2 regions of the Bradyrhizobium sp. ISRA436 genome follow, and region 2 is predicted to be linked to the other one. Evidence: riboswitches for the same ligand, from Rfam matches in the RefSeq annotation. Region 2 holds a riboswitch; the other holds the start of a gene.
The links. Region 2 has a riboswitch for S-adenosylmethionine ahead of MTX23_RS31885 (O-succinylhomoserine sulfhydrylase). Riboswitches for the same ligand answer to the same signal wherever they lie in the genome.
Positions count from the first base shown of each region.

Region 1: another riboswitch for S-adenosylmethionine. It lies ahead of MTX23_RS04150 (homoserine O-acetyltransferase); the one in region 2 lies ahead of MTX23_RS31885 (O-succinylhomoserine sulfhydrylase).

Region 1 covers NZ_CP094519.1:882,202-888,127, forward strand. The annotation lists gene MTX23_RS04135 (prephenate/arogenate dehydrogenase family protein) at 1-903, opposite strand, end outside; gene hisC (histidinol-phosphate transaminase) at 909-2,006, opposite strand; gene MTX23_RS04145 (chorismate mutase) at 2,094-2,942, opposite strand; SAM riboswitch at 3,108-3,187, shown strand; gene MTX23_RS04150 (homoserine O-acetyltransferase) at 3,272-4,480, shown strand; gene metW (methionine biosynthesis protein MetW) at 4,477-5,142, shown strand; gene MTX23_RS04160 (alpha/beta hydrolase) at 5,147-5,926, opposite strand, start outside.
Region 2 covers NZ_CP094519.1:6,853,083-6,864,992, reverse strand. The annotation lists gene MTX23_RS31905 (acetyl-CoA C-acyltransferase) at 1-1,107, shown strand, start outside; gene pimC (pimeloyl-CoA dehydrogenase large subunit) at 1,283-2,473, shown strand; gene pimD (pimeloyl-CoA dehydrogenase small subunit) at 2,637-3,782, shown strand; gene MTX23_RS31890 (SDR family oxidoreductase) at 3,932-4,705, shown strand; gene MTX23_RS31885 (O-succinylhomoserine sulfhydrylase) at 4,893-6,086, opposite strand; SAM riboswitch at 6,164-6,243, opposite strand; gene MTX23_RS31880 (2'-deoxycytidine 5'-triphosphate deaminase) at 6,366-7,472, shown strand; gene MTX23_RS31875 (MATE family efflux transporter) at 7,643-9,085, shown strand; gene MTX23_RS31870 (SRPBCC family protein) at 9,275-9,691, opposite strand; gene MTX23_RS31865 (VOC family protein) at 9,813-10,172, opposite strand; gene MTX23_RS31860 (AraC family transcriptional regulator) at 10,226-11,065, opposite strand; partial or broken gene MTX23_RS31855 (cysteine methyltransferase) at 11,075-11,272, opposite strand; gene MTX23_RS31850 (4-amino-4-deoxy-L-arabinose transferase) at 11,374-11,910, shown strand, end outside.

The DNA.
Region 1 (5,926 bases), 1.5 Mb from region 2:
GAAGTCGGCGGCGGCGGAATCCTGGCCGATCTCGACGATGCCGCGGCGGATTGCGCGGGTACGGGTGAAATGGTCGAACAGCGCATCGCCGTCGCCGCGGCGGATTGCGCGCGTGAGCTTCGACAGGTCCTCGTTGAAGGTGCCGAGCATCTCCAGCACGGCCTCCTTGTTGGAGAGGAACACGTCGCGCCACATCGTCGGGTCGGACGCCGCGATGCGGGTGAAGTCGCGGAAGCCGCCGGCCGAGAACTTGATCACTTCGGATTCCGTCACCTGTGCCAGCTCGTCAGCGGTGCCGACGATGGTGTAGGCGATCAGATGCGGCAAATGGCTGGTGATCGCGAGCACGAGATCATGATGATCCGGCGTCATGATCTCGACCTTGGCGCCGAGCGCGGCCCAGAAGGCGCGCAGCCGGTCGGTCGCGGCGGGATCGGTGCCGTCAGGCGGCGTCAGGATGCACCAGCGGTTGATGAAGAGCTCGGCGAAGCCGGAATCCGGGCCGGAATGCTCGGTGCCGGCGACGGGATGTGCCGGCACGAAGTGCACGGCGTCAGGCAGATGCGGCGCCATGTCCTTCACGACTGCCCCCTTCACCGAGCCGACGTCGGAGATGATGGCGCCGGGCTTCAGGTGCGCCGCGATCTCGGCTGCGACCGGACCGCAGGCGCCGACAGGAATGCAGAGGATGACGAGATCGGCATCCTTCGCGGCTTCCGCATTGGTCGCGACGACCTGATCGACAATGCCGAGCTCGGCGACGCGCGCGCGTGTCTTCTCCGAGCGTGCGGTGGTGACGATCTCGCCGACCAGGCCTTGCGCGCGGGCAGCGCGCGCAATCGAGCCGCCGATCAGGCCGAAGCCGATCAGCGCGAGGCGTTTGAAGAGCGGGGCTGTGGTCACGATGTTCACCTTCCGGCCATGAAGTCGCGCAGGCCCTCGACCACGAGGCGGTTGGCTTCCTCGGTGCCGATGGTCATGCGCAGCGCGTGCGGCAGCTTGTAATTGTTGAGCGCGCGCAGCACGAGGCCGCGCCGTGTGAGATAGGCGTCGGCGTCCGCCGCGGTCCTGCCCTTGTCGGTGGGGAAATGGATCAGCACGAAGTTCGCGACGCTCGGCGTCACCTTCAGCCCGAGCTTGCCGATCTCCTCGGTCAGCCAGTTGCGCCACTGTTCGGTGTGCGTCTTCGACATCTGCACATGCGCGGAGTCCTCGATCGCCGCCGCGGCCGCCAGCATCGCCGGCGTCGAGACGTTGAACGGACCGCGGATGCGGTTGCAGGCATCGACGATGTGCGCCGGCCCGAACATCCAGCCCACGCGCAACGCGGCAAGCCCGTGGATCTTCGAGAAGGTGTGGGTGACCACCGTGTTGTCGGTGGTGGCGCCGAGCTCGATGCCGAACTCGTAATCGTTGCGCGAGACGTAGTCGGCATAGGCGGCGTCGAGTACTAGCAGCACCTGCGACGGCAGGGCGGCGCGCAGGCGCTTGACCTCGTCGAACGGCAGATAGGTGCCGGTCGGGTTGTTCGGGTTGGCGAGCCACACCAGCTTGGTGCGCGGCGTCACAACCTTCAGGATGGCGTCGACGTCGGCGGTGAAATTGCTTTCGGCGGCGATCACGTTCTTCGCGCCGTTCGCCACGGTCGCGATCGGGTAGACCAGGAAGCCGTGGGTGGTCGAGATCGCTTCGTCGCCCTGTGCGAGATAGGTGTGCGCGAGCAGATTGAGGATCTCATCGGATCCGGCGCCGCAGATGATGCGGTCGGGATCGAGACCGTAGGTGCGGCCGATCGCTTCGCGCAGCACGCGCGAAGAGCCCTCCGGATAGTCCTCGAGATGGTCGGCCGCGTGCTTGTAGGCCGCGATCGCTTTCGGCGACGGGCCGAACGGCGTCTCGTTGGCGGACAGCTTGAACACCTTGCGCCCCGGTTCCGGCACCGGGCTCTTGCCCGGCGTGTAGGGCGCAATATCGAGGATGCCGGGGTTCGGCACGGGGCGGGACATCATCAACTCCGGACAGAGCGCTTTCCAGCGAAGTGGATACCGGTTCGCGTAAGAAAACGCGTCAAAACAAGAACCGAGGCGGGCGGCTTAGCTTCTGGCCGACCCGCCAGGAGGCACCGTATAGCGCGTTGCGTGGTTGCCGACGAGAGCCGACGAGCGGACCGAGGCGCCGGCCTCAATCAGGGCGAGCTTGATCGCCTCGAAGCCGGTACCCGCGACCGACACCAGCAGCGCGGCGCCGTCGAAGGCGGTGTCGGGCACCGCGACGATCTCGGCGAGCGGCGCCAGCGCGCGCGCGACGTCGGCGTTCCAGCCGGAAACGCGCACGCTCCACACCTGGACCTCCGTCACCATGGCATCGTCGGCGACCCGCGAGACCACGAACACCGGCAGCGCGGCGGGGTGGTCGGCGCGCTCGAGGAAAGGCAGCCGCGCGATGATCTTTGGCGCGCCACTGGCTTCGAGCGCGTTCCACCACGGCGTGCGGCTTGCGATCGCCGAGACCAGCGCGAGGTCGCCCTTGGACGATGCCACCGCATCGACCGCGGCCTGCGCGCTGAAATGCGCCACATAGGGCACCATGAAGCCGAAATGGAATCGCGCCGAATCCCGCATCGCGGACTCGCCGACGGAGACGTCGGCATGCACCGAGAACGGCGCCTGCACATAGGTGAACGTCGAGATGATGACGCGCCAGATGCTCTCGATGGTGTCGAGCGGCAGGATGCCGCGATGACGCTTCACCAGCTCGCGCATCATGCTGGCCTCGCGTGCGGGGCGGAATGCCGAGCCGACCTCCTGGGTCTTCTTGACCTGGATCAGGCGGTCGATGATGTCGCCGCGCGCCATCAGCAGGCGATGGACCTGCTCGTCGATTGCGTCGATCTCCTTACGCAACTCCTGCAGTGAAGGCGGCGACGGGGGAGGGTTGGACATCTGAAAACCTTGTGATCCGGGCGGCCCGATGACTGTGTCCCTGATTAGGAAAGACGGCCGCCGAAAGCAAAGAGAAACGTCGCAGGCGTGCCTTGCGCGATCGGGTTAACCATGGGGTGAGGGCGAGGCGAACCTTGACGACACGGGGGCCGAGGACTAGTTTCCCTGCACTTCCGTGGTCATTTGAGCCGGCCGGCTTGCAGCCACGTTAAACAACTCGCTAAACAGGCCGGGGACAGATCAGCTCCCGGCCGAACCTTTGTTCAGGCCGGGTTTTTTATGGCCTGATTCTCGTTCGAGGCCTCCCGCGCGGAGGCGGGGTCGCCTAGATGAGCAACGTGCGTCCGATACCGAGCCCTTCGATCAATAGGGATGATCGCGCCCATGAGGCCGATCATCCCTCGTCGTTGGTGGTGAAGTTCGGCATGGACCAGCCGCTGAGGCTCGATTGCGGCGTCGATCTCGCACCATTCCAGATCGCCTACCAGACCTATGGCGAGCTCAATGCCGACCGCTCCAACGCGATCCTGGTCTGTCACGCGCTGACCGGCGATCAGCACGTCAACAACATCCATCCCGTCACCGGCAAGCCCGGCTGGTGGGAGACCATGGTCGGCGCCGGCAAGCCGCTCGACCCGCGCAAATATTTCATCATCTGCTCCAACGTGATCGGCGGCTGCATGGGCTCGACCGGCCCTGCCTCGTTCAACCCTGTCACCGGCAAGGTATGGGGGCTGGATTTCCCGATCATCACCATTCCCGACATGGTGCGCGCCCAGGCGATGCTGATCGATCGTCTCGGCATCACGACGCTGTTCTGCGTGGTCGGCGGCTCGATGGGCGGCATGCAGGCGGTGCAATGGGTCGCGGCTTATCCCGAGCGCGTGTTCTCGACGCTCGCGATCGCCTGCGCGACACGCCACTCCGCGCAGAACATCGCCTTCCACGAGCTCGGACGGCAGGCCGTGATGGCCGATCCGGACTGGCGTGGCGGCCGCTATGTCGACGAGGAAACGCATCCTCATCGCGGGCTCGCGGTGGCGCGGATGGCCGCGCACATCACCTATCTCTCGGACGCCGCGCTGCATCGCAAATTCGGGCGGCGGATGCAGGACCGCGACCTGCCGACCTTCTCGTTCGATGCGGATTTCCAGGTCGAGAGCTATCTGCGCTACCAAGGCTCGTCATTCGTCGAGCGCTTCGACGCCAACAGCTATCTCTATTTGACGCGCGCGATGGACTATTTCGACATTGCCGCCGATCACAACGGCGTGCTGGCGAAGGCGTTCACCGGCATCAAGACGCGCTTCTGCGTGATCTCGTTCACCAGCGACTGGCTGTTCCCGACCTCGGAGTCACGCGCGCTGGTGCACGCGCTGAATGCCTCGAGCGCGCGGGTGTCGTTCGCCGAGATCGAGACCGACAAGGGCCACGACGCGTTCCTGCTCGACGTGCCCGAATTCCTGGATATCTCCCGCGCCTTCCTGCAGGCCGCAGGCAAGGCGCGCGGGCTTGGAAATGGCGACGACAAGTCATGAGCATCCAGCAAACCCTGCCGCTGCCCGGCGTCGCGCCCGAGCGAACCGGAAGCTACCGCGCTGACCATCTCCTGGTCGCCGACATGGTTCAGCCCGGCACCCGCGTGCTCGACGTCGGCTGTGGCGACGGTGACCTCTTGGAGCTGCTGGAGAGCCGCGGCATCGACGGGCGCGGCATCGAGCTGTCGCGCGAGGGGGTCAACCGCTGCGTGGCCAAGGGGCTCGCCGTGGTGCAGGGCGATGCCGACACCGACCTCGTCAACTATCCCGACGACGCCTTCGACTACGTGATCCTGTCGCAGACCCTGCAGGCGACGCGGCAGCCGAAGGTGGTGCTGGAGAATCTGCTGCGCATCGGCCATCGCGCCATCGTCTCGTTCCCGAATTTCGGATTTTGGAAGATGCGGTTGCAGCTCCTGATCGGCGGTCACATGCCGCGCACCGAGAACCTGCCAGCGACCTGGTACGACACCGCCAACATCCATTTCTGCACCATCAAGGACTTCGTCCAGCTCTGCGACGAGATCAACGGCAAGATGGAGCGCGCGGTCGCGCTCGATCTCTACGGCCGCCCGGTGCCGCTCAATCTGCCCTGGTGGGTCTGGAACATGTTCGGTGAGCAGGGCGTGTTCCTGCTCAGCCGCGGCGAGAAGGGGAAGTGACGGTTCACACCGGCGCCGCCACCAGCGAGCGCGGATCGCGCACCGGCCAGCGGCCGGCCTCGACCAGCGCGATGAAGCGTTCGACCATCTCGTTGAACAGCGCGGGCTCCTCCAGGTTGAGCACGTGGCCCGACTTCGGAAAGAAGGCGAGGCCCGCCGCCGGCAGATGCTTCTTCAGGAACATGCTGGGCTCGATGCAATTGTCGTCCTCGTCGCCGCACAGGATCAGCGCCGGCGTCGGCACACGCCGGATCGCCTCTGTCATGGTGTAGATCGAGGGCCGGCCGCCTTGAAAGCTGCGCATCGTGTTAGCCGAGCCCTTGGCGTCATGACGGGCGAGGGCGGCGTAGAAATCGGCATGGCCGCGCGGGTCCTTCAGCAGGAACGGAATCCGGCTCGGCGCCTCGCGCGTGACCTTCGCGACCTCGACCGATCCGATCGACTCATACTGCTCGGCATTGGCGCGGCACTGCGCGCGGAAGGCATCGAGATTTTCCAGGCTGGAGCCGGAGCCGACGGCGGCCAGCGTCATCGAGATTGCGCGCTCCGGCGCATTGAGGCCGATCTGCAGCGACGAGTAGGAGCCCATCGAAAGGCCGATGAAATGCGCTTTCGCGATCCCGAGATGGTCGAGCACCGCGAGCGCATCGGTATAGAAATGCTTGTAGGTGTAGACGTCGGCATTCGGCGGCACGTCCGACGGCGTGTAGCCGCGCGCCGAATAGGCGATGCAGCGGTGCCCGCGCGAGAAGTACCGCATCTGCGGTTCCCAGTTGGTGTGATC
Region 2 (11,910 bases):
GCGACCCTGCTCGGGCACGCGATCGGCGAAGCGGTGGCGCGGGCCAAGGTCGATCCGAAGGAGATCGAGGACGTGGTGATGGGCGCGGCGCTGCAGCAGGGCGCGACCGGCGGCAACATCGCGCGCAAGGCGCTGCTGCGCGCCGGGCTGCCGGTGACGGTCGCCGGCACCACCATCGACCGCCAGTGCGCCTCCGGCCTGCAGGCGATCGCGCTCGCGGCACGCTCGGTGATCTTCGACGGCGTCGAGATCGCGGTCGGCGGCGGCGGCGAATCGATCTCGCTGGTGCAGAACGACAAGATGAACACCTTCCACGCCCAGGATCCTGCGTTACTCAAGATCAAGGGCGAGGTCTACATGCCCATGATCGACACCGCCGAGGTGGTCGCCAAGCGCTACAACATCTCACGCGAGAAGCAGGACGAGTATTCGCTGGAGAGCCAGCGCCGTACTGCGGCCGCCCAGCAGGGCGGCAAGTTCAAGGACGAGCTCGCGCCGATCAAGACCACGATGGCGGTCACCGACAAGGCGACCGGCGCGGTGTCGATGAAGGAAGTGACGCTGTCGCAGGACGAGGGCCCGCGGCCCGACACCACGGCTGAAGGCCTCGCCGGCCTCAAGCCGGTCCGCGGCGAGGGGTTCACCATCACTGCCGGCAACGCCAGCCAGCTCTCGGATGGTGCCAGCGCCTCGGTCATCATGAGCGACAAGGAAGCCGCTAAGCGCGGGCTGAAGCCGCTCGGCATCTTCCGCGGCTTCGTCTCTGCCGGCTGCGAACCGGATGAGATGGGCATCGGCCCGGTGTTCGCCGTGCCGCGTCTCCTCAAGCGCCATGGCCTGAAGGTTGACGACATCGATCTTTGGGAGCTGAACGAGGCGTTCGCGGTGCAGGTGCTCTATTGCCGCGACAAGCTCGGCATCGATCCGGAGAAGATCAACGTCAATGGTGGCGCGATTTCGGTCGGCCATCCCTATGGCATGTCGGGAGCCCGGCTCACCGGCCACGCACTGATCGAGGGCCGCCGCCGCAAGGCGAAATACGCCGTCGTCACCATGTGCGTCGGCGGCGGCATGGGCGCGGCCGGTCTGTTCGAGGTGGTGCATTAATTCTGTCGTCCCGGCCAAGCGAAGCGCGAGCCGGGACCCATACGCCGCGGCCCTCGTAAGAGGCACAAGCGGCAGCCGGCTTTACCAGTTGCGATGGCCGGTGGTTGGGTCCCTGCTTTCGCAGGGACGACGGGAAGAGAATGACGAGGCAGTTGAATTTCAAAAGGAGGATCCGATGGATCTCGCTTTTACCAAGGAAGAGATAGCGTTTCGTGAGGAGGTGCGGGAGTTCTTCAAGAACAACGTGCCGCCGGAGACGCGGCGCAAGCTGCAGGAAGGCCGTCATCTGTCGAAAGACGAGATGGTCACCTGGTGGCGTATCCTGAACAAGAAGGGCTGGGGCGTCACCCACTGGCCGAAGGAATACGGCGGCACCGGCTGGAGCAGCGTGCAGCACTACATCTTCAATGAGGAATTGCAGTCCTATCCGGCGCCGCAGCCGCTCGCCTTCGGCGTCAGCATGGTCGGCCCGGTGATCTACACCTTCGGCAACGAAGAGCAGAAGAAGAAGTATCTGCCGCGCATCGCCAATGTCGACGACTGGTGGTGCCAGGGCTTCTCGGAGCCGGGCTCGGGCTCGGACCTCGCCTCGCTGAAGACCAAGGCCGAGCGCAAGGGCGACAAGTGGATCATCAACGGCCAGAAGACCTGGACCACGCTCGCTCAGCACGCCGACATGATCTTCTGCCTCTGCCGCACCGATCCGGCCGCGAAGAAGCAGATGGGCATCTCCTTCATCGTCTTCAGCATGAAGTCGAAGGGCGTCACCGTGCGTCCGATCCAGACCATCGACGGCGGCCACGAGGTCAACGAGGTGTTCTTCGACGACGTCGAGGTGCCCTACGAGAACCTGATTGGCGAGGAGAACAAGGGCTGGGACTACGCAAAGTTCCTGCTCGGCAATGAGCGCACCGGCATCGCCCGGGTCGGCGTGTCGAAGGAGCGGCTGCGCCGCATCCGCGCGCTGGCGTCCAAGGTCGAGGCTGGCGGCCGTCCCGTGATCGAGGATCCGGCGTTCCGCGAGAAGCTCACGGCCTGCGAGATCGAGCTGAAGGCGCTCGAGCTTACCCAGCTCCGCGTCGTCGCCGACGAGGGCAAGCACGGCAAGGGCAAGCCCAATCCGGCGTCGTCGGTGCTCAAGATCAAGGGCTCGGAAATCCAGCAGACCACCACCGAGCTCCTGATGGAGGTGATCGGTCCGTTCGCCGCGCCGTATGACGAGCACGGTGACGCCGGCTCCAACGAGAGCATGGATTGGACCGCGCAGATCGCGCCGAGCTACTTTAACAACCGCAAGGTTTCGATCTACGGCGGCTCCAACGAGATCCAGCGCAACATCATCAGCAAGGCGGTGCTGGGGCTGTAGAGCCACACGTTTCAACTGTCGTCCCCCGCGCAGGCGGGGGACCCAGTACGCCCCAGCGGTCGTGGTTCGCAATGATGGCCGGCGATGACTGGATCCCCGCCTTCGCGGGGATGACGAGCAGAGATCAGGGCAGGCGCCCGCGTGATTTTGGAGAGACGGTAAAATGGATTTTGATCTGACCGAGGAGCAGCGGCTTCTCAAGGACAGCGTCGACGGGCTTCTTGCTGACGCCTACGACTTCGATGCGCGCAAGAAGTACATGAAGGAGAAAGGTGGCTGGAGCAAAGCCATCTGGGGCCGGCTTGCCGAGCAGGGTCTGCTCGGCCTGCCCTTCGCGGAAGCCGATGGCGGCTTCGGTGCCGGCGCGGTCGAGACCATGATCGTGATGGAAGCGCTCGGCAAGGCGCTGTTGGTCGAGCCCTACCTTGCGACGGTCGTGATCGCCGGCGGCTTCCTCCGCCACGGCGGCTCGGCCGAGCAGAAGTCGAAGTACATTCCGGGCATCATCGACGGCAGCAAGACCTTTGCGTTTGCGCAGCTCGAGAAGAACTCGCGCTACGATCTGCACGACGTCGTCACTACGGCGAAGAAGAAAGGCGACGGCTGGGTGATTGACGGCGAGAAGTTCGTGGTGCTCAACGGCGAGGCCGCGGACACGCTGATCGTCACCGCGCGCACCAAGGGTGGCCAGCGCGACAAGGCAGGCATCGGCCTGTTCCTGGTGTCGGCGGACGCCAAGGGCATCACCCGGAAGGGCTATCCGACCCAGGACGGCCTGCACGCAGCCGACATCACCTTCACTAACGTCGAGGTCGGTGCTGACGCTGCGATCGGCGAGCCCGAGAACGGCCTGCCCTTGATCGAGCGCGTGGCGGACGAGGCCCGCACCGCGCTGTGTGCGGAGGCCGTCGGTGCGATGGATGAATCGCTGAAGACCACCGTCGAGTACATCAAGACGCGCAAGCAGTTCGGCGTGGCGATCGGCTCGTTCCAGAGCCTGCAGCACCGCGCTGCCGACATGTTCGTGGCGCTGGAGCAGGCCCGCAGCATGTCGATGTTCGCGACCATGGCGTCCGACTTCGACGATGCCAAGGAGCGCTCGTCCGCGGTCGCGGCCGCCAAGGTGCAGGTCGGCAAGTCGCTGAAGTTCGTCGGACAGCAGTCGATCCAGCTCCATGGCGGCATCGGCATGACCATGGAGGCCAAGATCGGCCACTACTTCAAGCGGCTGACCATGATCGAGAACACGCTCGGCGACACCGATTACCACCTCCGTCGCGTCAGCGAGGGTGGCGGGCTGTTGGCCTGAGGCTGCACACGTCATTCCGGGGCTCGCGAAAGCGAGAACTATGGTGCGCGTTTGCGTGCCTGAGAATCTCGTACCACAACCTCTAGGTTCCGGGTCTGCGCCTTGCGGCGCATCCCGGAATGACGCGTCAATAACAGGGAGGCAACACCATGAAGAACACTCCATTCGATCTCACCGGCCAGGTCGCCGTCGTCACTGGATCGAGCCGCGGCATCGGACGCGCGTCGGCCGAGCTGCTGGCGCAGCTCGGCGCCAAGGTCGTGATCTCCTCGCGCAAGGCGGACACCTGCAAGGAGGTGGCCGACGGCATCAACAAGACTGGCGGCGATGCGATCGTCATCCCCTGCAACATATCGCGCCGCGAAGAGGTCGAGGCGCTGATCTCCGGGACGATCAAGCACTACGGCAAGATCGACACCCTGGTCTGCAATGCCGCGGTGAACCCGTATTACGGCCCGTTGCTCGACATCAAGGACGAGGCCTTCGACAAGATCATGGGCTCGAACGTGAAGAGCAACATCTGGCTCTGTGCGCTGGCGGTCCCGCAGATGGCCGAGCGCGGCAAGGGCTCGGTCGTGATCATCTCCTCGATCGGCGGCCTGCGGGGGTCGACGGTGATCGGCGCCTACGGCATCTCCAAGGCGGCGGATTTCGCGCTGTGCCGCAGCCTCGCCGGCGAGTGGGGCCCGAAGGGCGTGCGCGTCAATTGCGTGGCGCCGGGCCTGGTGAAGACCGATTTCGCCCGCGCGCTATGGGAGGATCCGGAGAACCTCAAGCGCCGCACCGCGTCCTCGCCGCTGCGCCGAATCGGTGAACCCCACGAGATCGCGGGCGCGGTGGCCTATCTTGCCTCCGACGCCTCGACCTTCATGACCGGGCAGACCATCGTGATCGATGGCGGCGTCACAACGGCGGCGACGTAACGGCTGACTTGCTTCGCCTCTCCCGCTTGCGGGGTCGAGACGAGCGAAGCTCGCTCTTAGGCCGACGCGCGTAGCGCGACGGGTGGGGGCTCTCTCCGCGACGTGACTCGTGGAGAGAGCCCCCACCCCAGCCCTCCCCTGCAAGCGGGAGAGGGAGGACAGCTCATTCCGGGGTGTCGCGTCAGCCTCACACCTTCTCCAGCGCCTGCTCGAAATCCTCGATCAGGTCGTCGGCATGCTCCAGCCCTGCCGAGAAGCGGATGAAGCCCTCGCTGATGCCGAGCTCGGCGCGCGCTTCCGGTGCCAGGCGCTGATGCGTCGTGGTCGCGGGATGCGTGACCAGGCTCTTGGCATCGCCGAGATTGTTGGAGATGCGCGAGATCTTCAGCGCATTGAGGCAGCGGAAGGCGCCGGCCTTGCCGCCCTTCACCTCGAAGCCGACCAGCGTCGAGCCGGCTCCCATCTGCTTTTTCACCGTCTCGGCCTGCGGATGATCGGCGCGGCCGGGATAGACCAGCCGCGTGATCTTCGGATGCTTCGCCAGCGCCTCGGCGATCTTCGCCGCGTTGTCGGTCTGCACGCGGACGCGGATGCCGAGCGTCTCGAGCCCCTTCAGCAGCACCCAGGCGTTGAACGGCGACAGTGACGGGCCGGTCTGGCGCATGAAATTATGGATGTGCTCCGCAATGAACGCTTCTGATGACAGGATGATGCCGCCGAGACAACGGCCCTGGCCGTCGATGTGCTTGGTCGCGGAATAGACCACGACGTCGGCGCCGAGCGACAGCGGGCTCTGCCAGATCGGGGTCGCAAACACGTTGTCGACGATCAGCCGTGCGCCGCCGCTGTGTGCGATCTTGGCGATTGCGGAAATATCCAGCACGTCGAGGGTCGGATTGGTCGGACTTTCCAGGAAGAACGACTTGGTGTTCGGCCGCAAGGCGCGCTGCCACTGGTCGAGGTCGAGGCCGTCGACCAGCGTCGTCTCGATGCCGTAGCGTGGCAGCAGGTCCTGCACCACGTAAAGGCACGAGCCGAACAGCGCTTTCGACGCGACCACGTGATCGCCTGCCTTCAGCGGCGCAAGGATCGCGGTCGTCACGGCGGCCATGCCGGTTGCGGTCGAGCGCGCGGCTTCCGCGCCCTCGAGCTCGATCATGCGGCGCTCGAACATCGCAATGGTCGGGTTGGAATAGCGCGAATAGATGAAGCCGGGGTCCTGGCCTTTGAAGCGTGCCTCGCACTGCTCGGCGGTGTCGTAGACGTAGCCCTGGGTGAGAAACAGCCCCTCCGACGTCTCGCCGAATTGCGAGCGCAGCGTGCCGCCGTGGACGAGGCGGGTTTCGGGGCGATAGCGGCGGGTAGCTTCAGATTCAGACATGTGACCTCCGACGCGGCCATTTCCTTACGAAAAACAGCCACAAAAAAACCGGCCTGGAGCAATCTCCACAGGCCGGGATCACACTGTCCCCGGCCTGTTTAGCGACTTATTTTACGTGGCTGCAAGCCGGCCGGCTCAAATCACCACGGGATAAGTGCTGCTGATATTCCCTCGTACCCTTTCCGTCAAGGCGGTCATCAGATAACCCGTAAATGCCCATATTTTGGGGCTTGGATGGCCGTTCAGGGTATGATCGGGTCATCCTAGGGGACCCACGCCGTGTCATTCGAGCTGGAAAACGAAGCCAATGGAATTCTGCCCGACCGCATGATCGCGGAGATGGCCGATGCTGGCCTCATTCTGCCTGCCTATGACTTTGTCGAGAGCCAGATCCAGCCGGCGAGCCTCGACCTGCGCCTTGGCGATATCGCCTACCGGGTCCGCGCCAGCTTTCTGCCCGGCCCCGACTCCACCGTTGCCGAGCGCATCGACGAGTTGAAGCTGCACGAGATCGACCTCTCCGACGGCGCGGTGCTGGAGACCAATTGCGTCTATATCGTCCCGCTGCTGGAAAGCCTGGCGCTGCCGCCGCAGATCGTCGCCGCGGCCAACCCGAAGAGTTCGACCGGCCGGCTCGACGTCTTCACCCGCGTGATCGCCGACGGCACCCGCCGCTTCGACGTGATCGGCGCCGGCTATCACGGCCCACTCTATGCCGAGATCAGCCCGAAGACGTTTCCCGTGCTGTTGCGTGAGGGCTCGCGGCTCAGCCAGATCCGCTTCCGGATCGGCGATGCGGTCCTCACTGCCGACGAACTCGACGCGCTGCATGCAGCCGAGCGACTAGTCGATATCGACGATGCGGATCTCACCCAGGGGGTTGCGCTCTCGGTCGATCTGTCCGGTGAGAGTTCGAACGGCTTCGTCGGCTACCGCGCCAAGCGCCACACCGGCGTGGTCGATATCGATCGCCGTGGCGGCTATCCGGTCGATGAATTCTGGGAGCCGATCAAGGCGCGCCCCGACGGCAGCCTGATTCTCGATCCCGGCGAATTCTATATCCTGGCGTCGAAGGAGGCCGTCCAGGTGCCGCCGGATTACGCCGCGGAAATGGTGCCGTTCGATCCCCTGGTCGGCGAATTCCGCGTCCACTATGCGGGCTTCTTCGATCCCGGTTTCGGCTATGCCGGCGCCGGCGGGAAGGGCGCGCGCGCCGTGCTTGAAGTGCGCTCGCGCGAGGTGCCGTTCATCCTCGAGCACGGTCAGATCGTTGGCCGTCTCGTCTATGAACGCATGCTGGAGCGCCCCAACGCACTGTACGGCCAGCGCATCGGCTCGAACTACCAGGCACAGGGCCTGAAGCTCTCGAAGCATTTTCGCGTGTAGCAAAATTCCGTAAGCCGGATTTCGTATCGCGCCATAGTCGACAGGGCTGGCGCAAAGGTTCACCCGCAATCGCGCAGGTCCCCCTTGCGTTCCGCGCACGTGGAATCTGCCGCGGTCATGGTAGGGAAGCACCATGGCGCGGCTCCCGAAGATCGCGCGCGGGAGTTGAAATGTCCGATCTCGGCCTCGCCGAAATACCCGTCGATGAAGGCGAACGTCCGCTGCCGCCGCCGGTCACCAGGCCGGCGCGCAATGCACTGCTCGATGGGCCGATCCTGCGTACGCTGCTCTGGCTCGCCTGGCCGAACGTGATCGCGCTGTCCGCCGGCACCTGCGTGGTGATCGCGGAGACCTCCTATATCGGCCGCCTCGGCGTCGAGTCGCTCGCGGCGATGGCGCTGGTGTTTCCCTGCGTGATCCTGACCATGACGATGTCGGGCGGCGCCATGGGCGGCGGCGTCGCATCGTCGATCGCGCGCGCGCTCGGCGCCGGCGAGACCGAGCGCGCCTCGACGCTCGCGGCACACGCGCTGCTGATCGGCCTGACCTTCGGCGTCACGTTCATGCTGGGCATGCTGCTCTTCGGGCCGCGCCTGCTCGAGCTGCTCGGCGGGCGCGGCAACGTGCTGGCGCAGGCGATCGCCTATTCGCAAGTCTTCTTCGGCGGCGCGATCCTGCCCTGGCTGATGAACACCATGGCCGGCATCCTGCGCGGCACCGGCAACATGAAATTGCCTTCCACGATGATCCTGTCATCGGCAATTTGGCAGATCATGTTCGGCGGCGCGCTCGGGCTCGGCCTCGGACCGGTGCCGCAATTCGGCATGCGCGGCGTCGCCGCTGGCGCGCTGATCGCCTATTCGATCAGCATCAGCGTGATGGGCTGGTACCTGTTCTCCGGCCGCGCCCGCGTCAGGCCGAAGCTCAAAGGCCTGCGTGTGCAGTGGGCGATGTTCATCGACATCCTCAAGGTCGGCGCCGTTTCCTGCTTCTCGCCGCTGCAGTCGGTCTTGACCATCTCGATCTTCACCCACATGCTGGCACAGTTCGGCACCGCGGTGCTCGCCGGCTATGGCATCGGCGCGCGGCTCGAATTCATGCTGACCTCGGTGGCTTTCGCCGTCGGCATCGCGTCGGTCCCGATGATCGGCATGGCCGTCGGCGCCGAGCGCGTCGCGCGCGCCCGGCGCATCGCATGGACTGCCGGCACAGTGTCGTTCCTCGCGGTCGGCGTGGTCGGCAGCTTCATCGCTGTCTTCCCCGACCTCTGGGTCAATCTCTTCACTGACGATCCGCATGTGCGGAGCACCAGCCATCAATATCTCTCGACCGCCGCTCCGATGTACGCCTTCATCGGCCTGGCGATGTCGATGTACTTTTCCTCGCAGGGCGCCGCCAAGGTGCTGGGCCCGGTGCTGGCGCAGACCGCACGGCTGATCTTCATCGGCAGCGGCGGCTGGTGGCTCACGACGCATGGGGCGACCGCGCAGAATTTCTTCGCGCTCGCCGCCGCCTCGATGGGTGTGCTCGGCGTGCTCTCCTGCCTCAGCGTGATCCTCACGCGCTGGGGCAAGCCCGCGCCAGTCGCCAAGGTGCAGCCGGCGCTGTCGTAAACGAGGTTTCACGACTCTTGCACCGTCATCCTGAGGAACGCATAGCGCGTCTCGAAGGATGCACGGTCCCCGATATTTCGCACTGGTCACGGTGAGAGCCGGGCCGTCGCCCTTCGAGACGGCCGCTTCGCGGCCTCCTCAAGGTGACGGTGATGGTTTCGAATGCGCCCGTGAAGATTACGGCGCAGCTCACGCTGCGCTTGCTGTCCTGGCCGATTGGGCAAGTGCCGTCTGCATCGCGAGCGCGCCCTGGTCCATCTGGCTGGCGATGTACGGCGCGATCTCGTTCGGCAACAGATCGACGATCCAGGCTACGCGGCTGCGTCCCTCACCCTCGGCGAACACCTGCACCGAGGCCGAATGCTGCTTCAGCCGTTCGCTGACCACGGCATAGACCAGCCGCAGCCGCGCATCATCGCAATCGACCAGCAGTTCGCATGCCACCGTGCCGTTGGCGAAGCTGACGATGCGCGCGTCGCCGTCGAGCGCGGTGTCGGTCACGAAGCCCGGCACCAGCCGCGTGTGCAGCGCGCCGAAATCGCGCAGCGCGTCCCAGACATGGTCCGCCGGCGCGTCGATCGGGATATCCTTGTGAATCGAGGCCATGGTTCGGTCCTCTCGCGCGTTGGATTGTCGTCATTGCGAGGAGTGAAGCGACGAAGCAATCCATGCTTCCTTGCAAGCCGCACCATGGATTGCTTCGCTTCGCTCGCAATGACGATGAGACTCAGGCGCACACCGCCTCGACATTGTTGCCGTCGGGGTCGATCAGGAACGCAGCATAGTAGGTCGGACTGTAATCCTTGCGGTGGCCCGCGGCCCCATTGTCCTTGCCGCCGGCCTTCATGCCTTCGGTGTGGAATGTCTTGATCGCCTCGTGGCTCGGGGCGCGGAAGGCGACATGGGCGCCGCCCGCAGCCTCGCCCTTGTGCAGATGCAGCCAGAGCGCCGGCTGACCCTTCGGGCCGAAGCCGGCGCCACGGTCGTCGCGTGAGCACAGGACGAAGCCGAGCGGCGCCAGCGCTGCGGTGTAGAAGCGGACACTGGCATCGAGATCAGCAACGCGCAATCCGATATGGTCGTACATGATGGTCTCCAGAAATGGGCGCGTCGGCGACGCGCGGCCTGGAGCGACCCTAGCTATTGCAGTGCAAGTCGTTCTTGGAAAATCTTGCGGTCGCCGCGGGAGGCCTGGCGGAACTTCAGGGGCGAGGCGCCGGCGGCGCGGTGGAAACTGCGCACGAAATTGGAGAGGTCGCCGAAGCCGACGTCATAGGCGATGTCGGTGATCGGGCTGTCGTCGTCGGCAAGCCGGCGTGCCGCATGGCGCAACCGTGAGCGCACGAGATATTGATGCGGGGTGACGCCGAGCACGGCGGAAAACAGCCGCAGGAAATGGAACGTGCTGAGGCCGGCCTGCTTCGCCGCATCGTCCAGATCGATGGCGCGATGCGAATGGGCGTCGATCCATAGCGCGGCCTCCACCGCGCGGCGGCGGTCCCGCAGGCCGGCCGTGAGGGGCTTTGCCTTGCGGTCGGACACCACCTCGACGAAGCGGCTGGCAAGGAGATGCCCGACCTCGTCGAGGCCGACGTCGCTGTTGCCATCTGCCGCCGTTTGCGCGAGCTCGCCGAGCACCATCAGTTCCGGTAGCGGCGGCACCGAGCCGACCTGCCAGGCCGCGGCGCGGTCGCCGATCCTCTCCACCAACTCCGGATCGAGGAAGAACGACAGGCACTCGTCGCCGACGACATGGTCGTGGGTGCAAGTGTATTCGTCGCCGGGATGGCCAATCAGGAACGATCCCGCCACCAACTCGTGGAAACGGCCGCGGCAATGGCAGCCGAAGCTGCCCTTGAGTACATAGGACACCGAATGGCAGGCAAATTGCTCGGCGAACGGCTTGTCGCCAGGCTCCGCCGTGCAACGAAATTCGTTCACGGTCATGCGATCGCGCTGCAACAGCGTGGTGTGGTTCATACCCCGAATTTAGGGGTGAGGCCGCGGCGGCGCAACGAACAGCAGCACGTCGAACAGGGTTTTGCCCGCGCTCGGTTGCCCGCCCTCGATCGAGAGCAATCGCCGCTTGGAGATGCTGCCGCCGCTTGGCGAGATCCGGTCGCCGCGCGGAATCGTCCGGGTCAACTGGTAGACGCGCTGGCTGAAGGCCGGGATGCCGGTCATGTCGCCCCGCCATGACGCCACCAACCCCCGCAAAAGGATCATAACAGCCTCGGGATCGCGCGCATCTGGAATCTTTACATTCGGTTAAGGATACGACGGATGGGGTGGCCGATGTCGAGCACCTGCGTTCGCTCACCCATCTTAAAGGCTTGAGCGATATCTATTTCGCTCGAATTTGCAGCTCCGCGACATTGCGGCCTCCCGATGGGTTCGGCGGACGAATGACGAGACCAGGCGCCGATCCATCGCCGGATGACATGGCCAAAGCATCGACCGGCCGCGTCCATGGTCTGGCAGCGTTGGTGCTGCTCGCCCTGGCGCTACGCCTCCCGCTGGCGTTCTGGCCCAACATCATCCATCCCGACGAGATCTTCCAATATCTCGAGCCGGCCTGGCGGCTGCTGGGTCATGACGGCATCGTCACGTGGGAGTGGCGTTACGGTATTCGCAGCTGGTTCCTGCCGACCTTGCTGGCGGGCCCGGCCGCGTTGGGTGACCTTGTCGCGCCTGATGGCGCAGGGGCCTTCGTCGTGCCTCGTCTGGTCGCCGCGCTCGCATCGGTGTCGATCGTGGTCAGCGCCTGGTTCTTTGGCGCGCGGGTCTCGCGAACCCACGCCGTCGTCGCGGCCTTCGTTGCCGCG